Regions from separate parts of the Herbiconiux sp. J20-20 genome, predicted to be linked through region 1. Evidence: predicted binding sites of a transcription regulator. Region 1 holds the regulator's gene; each other region holds the start of a gene.
What was found. The regulator LexA, encoded in region 1, represses DNA repair genes until DNA is damaged. The targets are predictions, from matches to a motif close to TCGAACANNTGTTCGA.

Region 1 (2,259 bases):
GCGTCGCGATCGCGGGCTACACCAACGCGGGCAAGTCGAGTCTGCTGAACCGCCTCACGCGCGCGGGCGTGCTCGTCGAGAACGCGCTGTTCGCGACGCTGGACCCCACGGTGCGGCGCAGCCAGACGCCGGACGGGCGCCAGTTCACCCTGGCCGACACGGTCGGCTTCGTGCGCCACCTGCCTCACCAGCTCGTCGAGGCGTTCCGCTCGACGCTCGAGGAGGTCGGCAACTCCGACGTCATCGTGCACGTGGTGGACGCCTCGCATCCCGACCCGGCGGCGCAGCTCGCGACGGTGCGCGACGTGATCGGCGATGTGGGGGCGCGCGACCTTCCCGAGATCGTCGCCTTCAACAAGGCGGATCTGGTCGACGAGAACGACCGCATCCTGCTGCGCGGGCTGGAGCCGGGCGCCGTCTTCGTCTCGGCCCGCACCGGGGAGGGCATCGACGAGCTGCGCGCGCGGATCGCCGAACTGCTGCCGCACCCCGATGTCGAGCTCGACATCCTGGTGCCGTACGATCGCGGCGATCTGGTGTCGCTCGCGCACCAGCGGGCGCGCGTCGTCGACACCGCGTACGAGGAGGCCGGCACGCGCCTGTCGCTGCTGGCCACCGCGCGGGTGGCGGAGCAGCTGCGCGCGGCGGTGGGGGCGAGCGACGCGGCGGAGGCCGTCGAGACCGACTAGACGGAGCGGAGCACCGCGACGACCTTGCCGAGCACCTCGGCTTCGTCGCCGAGGATCGGCTCGAAGGCGGAGTTGCGCGGCAGCAGCCAGGTGTGGCCGTCCCGCTGACGGAAGACCTTCACGGTGGCCTCGCCGTCGAGCATGGCGGCGACGATCTCGCCGTTCTGCGCCTCGCGCTGCTGGCGCACGACCACCCAGTCGCCGTCGCAGATCGCGGCGTCGATCATCGACTCGCCGACGACCTTGAGCATGAACAGGTCGCCCTTGCCGACGAGTTGGCGGGGGAGCGGGAAGACCTCATCCACCTGCTGATCGGCGGTGATCGGGATTCCGGCGGCGATTCGGCCGACCAGCGGCACCATGGCGGCATCGCCGACCGGGATGGCGGTCTCGGCCTCGTCGGTTCCGGGCAGATCGATGAGGACCTCGAGGGCGCGCGGGCGGTTGGGGTCACGGCGCAGGTAGCCGCTCAGCTCGAGCTGCCCCAGCTGGTGCGTCACGCTCGACAGCGAGGCGAGGCCGACGGCGTCGCCGATCTCGCGCATGCTCGGCGGGTAGCCCCGCGAGGCGACCGAGCGCTGCACGAATTCCAGAATGGCGCGCTGCTTGTCGCTCAGGCTGGTGCGCCGGCGGGTTCCCGGGCGACCGTTCTCGGTCGAATCGATCTCGCTCATCGCATCCTCCTGAAGGCGTTGTATGTCGAGGTGAGCCCAATGTCGGTGGCCTCTGGTCGAATCTCCTCAACGATCGAAACTGTATCCGTTCCGACTCGCCCGAGCAAACAAATGTTCGAGTGTGTCGCACATCGGCTGCGAGAAACTCCCGATCAGTACTTGAACATATGTTCGATCGAAGATATGTTCGGAACACAGCTTCGGATCCGGTCGCCCGGCCGTGACCGGATCCGAGCTGTCCAACGACTCGAGAGCGAGGAACGACAGATGAGCACCATGGTGATGAATCCGACCGTCGTCGCACTGCCGCGTCTGCGGCTCACCCCGCGCGGTCGTGCCGTCTTCGGCACGCTGGCCGCCATCCCGCTCGTGCTGCTGGCGCTCGCGCTCGGCGTGGGCGCGCCCAGCGCCGATGCGGGCGCCACGGCCTCCCTCGACACCTTCAGCTATGTCTCGGTCGCGCCGGGGCAGTCGCTCTGGCAGGTCGCCGAGACGCTCGCCCCCGGGGCCGACCCGCGCGAGGTCATCGCCGACATCATGGCGCTGAACCAGCTGGCGTCGAGCGCGGTGGAGCCGGGGCAGAAGCTCGCCATTCCGACCGCCTACGCTCCCTGATCGGTGAGGCTGCGTCGGGCAGCGCTCGCGGGCCCGACTGAGCTCCGCGACCCTCAGTAGACTCGGCGAGTGGTATCGCTCTCCGACCTCCCGATTCGTGACGACCTCCGCGGTCAGACCCCTTACGGGGCACCGCAGCTGCACGTGCGCTACGCGCTCAACGTCAACGAGAACACGCACCCGATCCCCGAAGACACGGCGCGGCACATCGTGGAGTCGCTCGCGCGGGCGGTGCTGCAGATCAACCGCTACCCCGACCGCGAGTTCACCGCGCTGCGGGA
Region 2 (2,259 bases), 980 kb from region 1:
GCCGAAGCCGTCGCTCGCGGCTGGCAGGTCACCGGCGTGGATGTCGAACAGAGCATGGTGTCGTTCGCGCGGGAGCGGGTGCCCGGGGCGCGGTTCGAGGTGGGTGAGCTGGCGCGGCTCCCGTACGGGGATGAAACGTTCGCCGCGGTGGTGGCGAACTTCGCGGTGAACCATGTGGGGCATCCGGATCGATGTCTCGCGGAGCTGCGGCGGGTGGCCAGGCCTGGCGCGCCGATCGCGGTCACGGTGTGGCCATGGCAGCCGACCGAGCTGAACCAGCTGTGGGCGGCGATCATCGACGAGACCGGCACGAAGCCTGAGGGCGGGTTCGTGATGCCGGAGGCGAGCGACTTCGCGCGCACCGAAGACGGGGTGTCGGGGCTGCTCGCGGCCAGCGGGTTCGCGGTGCGGGAAGCGCGGCGGGTGTCGTGGGAGTTCACCGTTTCGGCGGACGACCTGTGGGCAGGCGTCGCGGCGGGCCTCGGCACGATCGGGCAGGCGTACGCGGCGACGACGGATGCGGGGCGCGCGGCGATCGAGCTTGCGTATCGGGAGCGGGTGGCGGGTCTCGGGCCGGTGCTGCGGTATCCGGTCGAGGCGGTGCTCGTGGCGGGGGTGCGGCGTAGGTTGCGGCGGGGGTTGCGGCGGGGTTGCGGCAACACTTGACATCGGGGCGGCATCCTGGTTGGTTAGTTACTGTACTAATTAACCCACTGACTAGGAGATGTCATGTCCACCACCCACACCACCGCGAACACGACCGCCGCTGCCTCCGTGAAGGACCTGCCCTGGTACGCCGTTCCCGGCATCCTCGCGATCCTCATGCTCAGCTCCGGAGGCTTCTTCCTGATGCTCGCGCAGGGAATCGCGATCATGTCAGGCACGAACTACTGAGGCGCCCGACCGGCCACGGCGAGCCCACCGTCCGGGTCGCACCTCGCCCCACCTCTCGCACAGCACCCCGCTCGCCGATCGGCGGTCGGGGTGCCGTGCATTGCGACCGTCGACTCCTCCACAGGCTCGGTTTCGCGAAGAACTTGTACTAGTACATATCTTCGAATATTGGGAGAATTGCCCCATGACGACGACCACCTTCCCCGCCTTCGCGGACCCGACGGTGCCGTTCGTCGCCCCCACCCCGTCATCCTTCGGCGACCTCAGCGACGAGGCCGTGGTCGACCTGCAGCGCACCCTCGGCGAGCTGCGGCGACGCGTCGATGCGGTGTCGTCGGCGGTCGCCGGAGAGTTGGCCCGCCGCTCGCGGCATGACCTCGGCTTCGAGGGGCTCGCGCAGCGGCTCGGCGCTCGCACCCCCGAGGCGCTGATCGCACGGGTCACCGGATCGTCGACGCGCGAGGCCGCCGCGCTCGTCCGGGTCGGTTCTCTGGTCGCCGACGCGGAACAGTTCGAGTCGCGGCCCACCGTCGACGACGACAGCCCGTCCGGGCCGCTCGGCGACGCCGACCCCGCGGCTGGCGGCGGCACGGGTTCGGGCACAGACTCGGGCACAGACTCGGGCCCGGGTTCGACTTGGGGCTCTGGCTCGGACTCGACTCCGACGCCGTGGCTGCATCCCGTGGCTCACGCCGTCAATGCCGGGCGACTCTCGGTCGGCGCGGCCGATGCGATCCGCACCGCGCTTCGTGCGCCGGGCCCCGAGGTCAGCGTCGGGGCGCTCAACGCCGCCGTGGCCGGGCTGATCGCCGATGCCGCGGGTCTCACCCCCGAGCAGTTGGCGGCGCGGGCACGAGACGTGCGGGCCGCGCTCGACGAAGCGGGCGTCCAGGAACGGGAGCGCGAACTGCGCGAGCGCCGGTACCTGCGCCTCGTGCCGCAGCCCGACGGCATGACGCGGGTGCACGGCCTGCTCGACCCCGAGTCGGCGGCGATCGTCGTCGCCTCGGTCGATGCGGCCACGTCACCGCGACGCGGCGGGCCGCGCTTCGTCGACAGCAGTTCGCTCGCCCGTCGCGCCGGGCGAATCGGCAAGCCCAGCGCGGCGGCAGAGCTCTCCGACGGTCGGCTCTTGGCGGCCCAACACATGACTCTCGGGCTCACCGCGGCTGAGCAATCTGCGGCCGCGCAATCTGCGCCTGCGCGGTCTGCGGCCGACCGCTCGGCGGCTGACCTCACGGCAACCGAACGCGCCGAACGACTCGTTCGCGACCCGCGCGCGACCGACCAGATCGCACTCGACGCGCTCGTCGAGCTGATTCGCCTCGGAACGACCGCCGACGACGGCACGGTCCTCGGCGCCCG
Region 3 (2,259 bases), 1.1 Mb from region 1:
CGGTCGGTCGCAGCCGGGGCAGCGGCATCCGCCGTCTCGCGCGGCGAGCGCGACGCGCTGCCGTTCGGTGAAGAGGCGCTGGGTGCGGCCCACGTCGAGAACGCGGTCGCCGTCGAAGGCGATGGGGACAGCACCGGACGCGCAGGCAACCCGCTGTGCGGTGGCGATCGAGACCCGCGCCCGGTTGCCCTCCAGCGTGGCGGCGCCGACGCCGGAGACGAGCGCCTGGCGGTCGACGTGGATGCTCACCCCGGGCCTCCGCTGGGCGAACACCCGTCCGCGGTCGGCGGCTCCCGCGATGCGCACCATGTCGACGAACGCGTCGAGCATCAACTGGCCGGTGGTGCGCGGATCGCGCACCACGGTCTCGGCGCGCGCGACCGCCTCGGGATCGACGAATCGCGGACCGCCGCGGCGCGGCGCCGTCACCAGGTCGAAGGCCTCGGTCACGAGCGCGGCCGACTCCGGGTCGAGCAGCCCCGACAGCTTGGTCATGCCGTCGTGCTGCGGACTCAGACGCAGAAACCGCTGCCGCCGAAGCGCCTCTTCGCGGTTCGACACCCCGTCCGCGTCGAGCGTGTCGCGCATCGCGCGAGCCTCCGTGGCGAGCTGCCGCACCGAGAGCTCCGGGGCGACGGTCACCAGCAGCGCTTCGGCCTCCGCCAGCCGCTCGGCGTCGACCGAGTCGCCCGGCTCGCCGAGCCCGGAGCGGATCGCGTCCGCCGCCCGCACCGACAGCTCCCCCGCGTCGACGGCCACGATGAGAGGCGGCGCGCTCTCGGCCTCCTGCGAGGCCGCCATCAGCTCGCCGACGCGCACCAAGGCTCGCGCCTCCCCCGCCGTCACCCCCGCGAGACGCTCGAGCAGCTGCTCCGGCGAGCGCGCCCCTTCCCGCTGGGCGAGGCCCTGGTAGCCGAACTCGCGGGCCGAGCGGCGGGCGACCTCGGCGGCGACCCGCGCGGCCCCGGCATCGATCTCGCGCCGCAGCGCCGCGAACTCGCGTTGACGATCCAGCAGCTCCGGATCGGTGAGCCGGTCGAGCGCCTCGGTGGGCGGCACGCGCAGAACGCGCGGGGCCGCAAGAACCGAGGACGGGGAGCCTGACATGACCCCATTTTCTCACTGTTCGAACATATGTTCGAGAGTTTCGAACAAGTTCTCACATTTGATGCTGTGGAGGAGACGATGCGCATCCCGCACCCTCGCGAGGCGCTGCCCTACTCCTCGACCGGATGCCCCTCGGCGTCGCGGACTCCCGCCGCGTAGCCCTCGTTCCAGGCCTCGTCCGAGCCGACGCGGAACAGGTCCTCCTCGGCCGGCCGCACCAGCGACCGCGCGCCCGGCTCGTCGAGCGCGCCCACGAGGTGCCCCAGGCCGCGCACCACCGCGACCGGCACCGCCGACGCCTTGCCCTTGACCAGGTCGGCCGCCGCCGCGATCTCATCGGCCACCGCCACGATCGTCGCCTCCAGGGCGACCCCGTTGGCGTCGGTGCGACCGCGCCAGTCCTCGACGACGCGGAGGCCTGCGGCGCCGATCGCCGCATCCGTCTGGCCGATGCGCCAGGCACGTCCGAGCGTGTCGGTGATCACGATGCCGAGCTCGACTCCGAAGCGCTCCCGCAGCGCGGCGCAGAGCGCGCGGGCGGAGGCGTCGGGGTCCTCCGGCAGCAGCAGCACCACCCCGTCGGGGGCGTTCGAGCCGTCGACGCCGGCCGCCGCCATGACGAGCCCGAGCGGGTTCTCGACGATGCGCGTCACGCCCTTCGCGTGCGGGCGCGAGGCGACGAGCCGCACCGTCTGCGCGGTGATCGCGTCCTCGCGATCGGCCGCCGCGATCGCGCGCCCCTCGGCCTTCGAGACGACCTTCGAGGTGACCGCCAGGATGTCGCCGTCCCGCATGCCGCCTGCGGCATCCAGCGCGTCGCCGATGATCGCCGCGAGATCGTCGCCCACCGTGATCTCGGGGATGCCGGGCAGCCCCCATACCTCCAGCCGCATGTCGCTCATCGGCTCAGCCCCGGCAGGACCTCACGGCCGAAGACCTCGAGGAACTCGCGCTGGTTGCGCCCGACGTTGTGCAGGTAGATGCGGTCGAAGCCGAGATCGAGGTAGCGCTGCAGGTGCGCGCGGTGCACGTCCGGATCGGAGCTCACGAGCATCCGTCCCTCGAAGTCCTCCGGGCGCACCAGCCGGGCGATCTGGATGAACTCGTACGGCGAGCGCACGTCGCTCTTGCCGAACGGCATCGCCCCGTTGG

Region 2: ACR3ZA_RS03760 (DUF222 domain-containing protein) is a predicted target of LexA. The motif match lies at 1,044-1,059, and genes of this name have one in related genera.
Region 3: ACR3ZA_RS04310 (DUF222 domain-containing protein) is a predicted target of LexA. The motif match lies at 1,127-1,142, and genes of this name have one in related genera.

The regions. Positions count from the first base shown of each region.
Region 1 is NZ_CP195122.1:2,407,191-2,409,449, forward strand. Features, by position in the region: gene hflX (GTPase HflX) at 1-689, shown strand, start outside; gene lexA (transcriptional repressor LexA) at 686-1,363, opposite strand; gene ACR3ZA_RS11655 (LysM peptidoglycan-binding domain-containing protein) at 1,631-1,978, shown strand; gene ACR3ZA_RS11660 (histidinol-phosphate transaminase) at 2,048-2,259, shown strand, end outside.
Region 2 is NZ_CP195122.1:766,700-768,958, forward strand. Features, by position in the region: gene ACR3ZA_RS03750 (methyltransferase domain-containing protein) at 1-666, shown strand, start outside; gene ACR3ZA_RS03755 (hypothetical protein) at 730-894, shown strand; gene ACR3ZA_RS03760 (DUF222 domain-containing protein) at 1,079-2,259, shown strand, end outside.
Region 3 is NZ_CP195122.1:889,098-891,356, forward strand. Features, by position in the region: gene ACR3ZA_RS04310 (DUF222 domain-containing protein) at 1-1,107, opposite strand, end outside; gene ACR3ZA_RS04315 (coenzyme F420-0:L-glutamate ligase) at 1,218-2,009, opposite strand; gene ACR3ZA_RS04320 (TIGR03557 family F420-dependent LLM class oxidoreductase) at 2,006-2,259, opposite strand, start outside.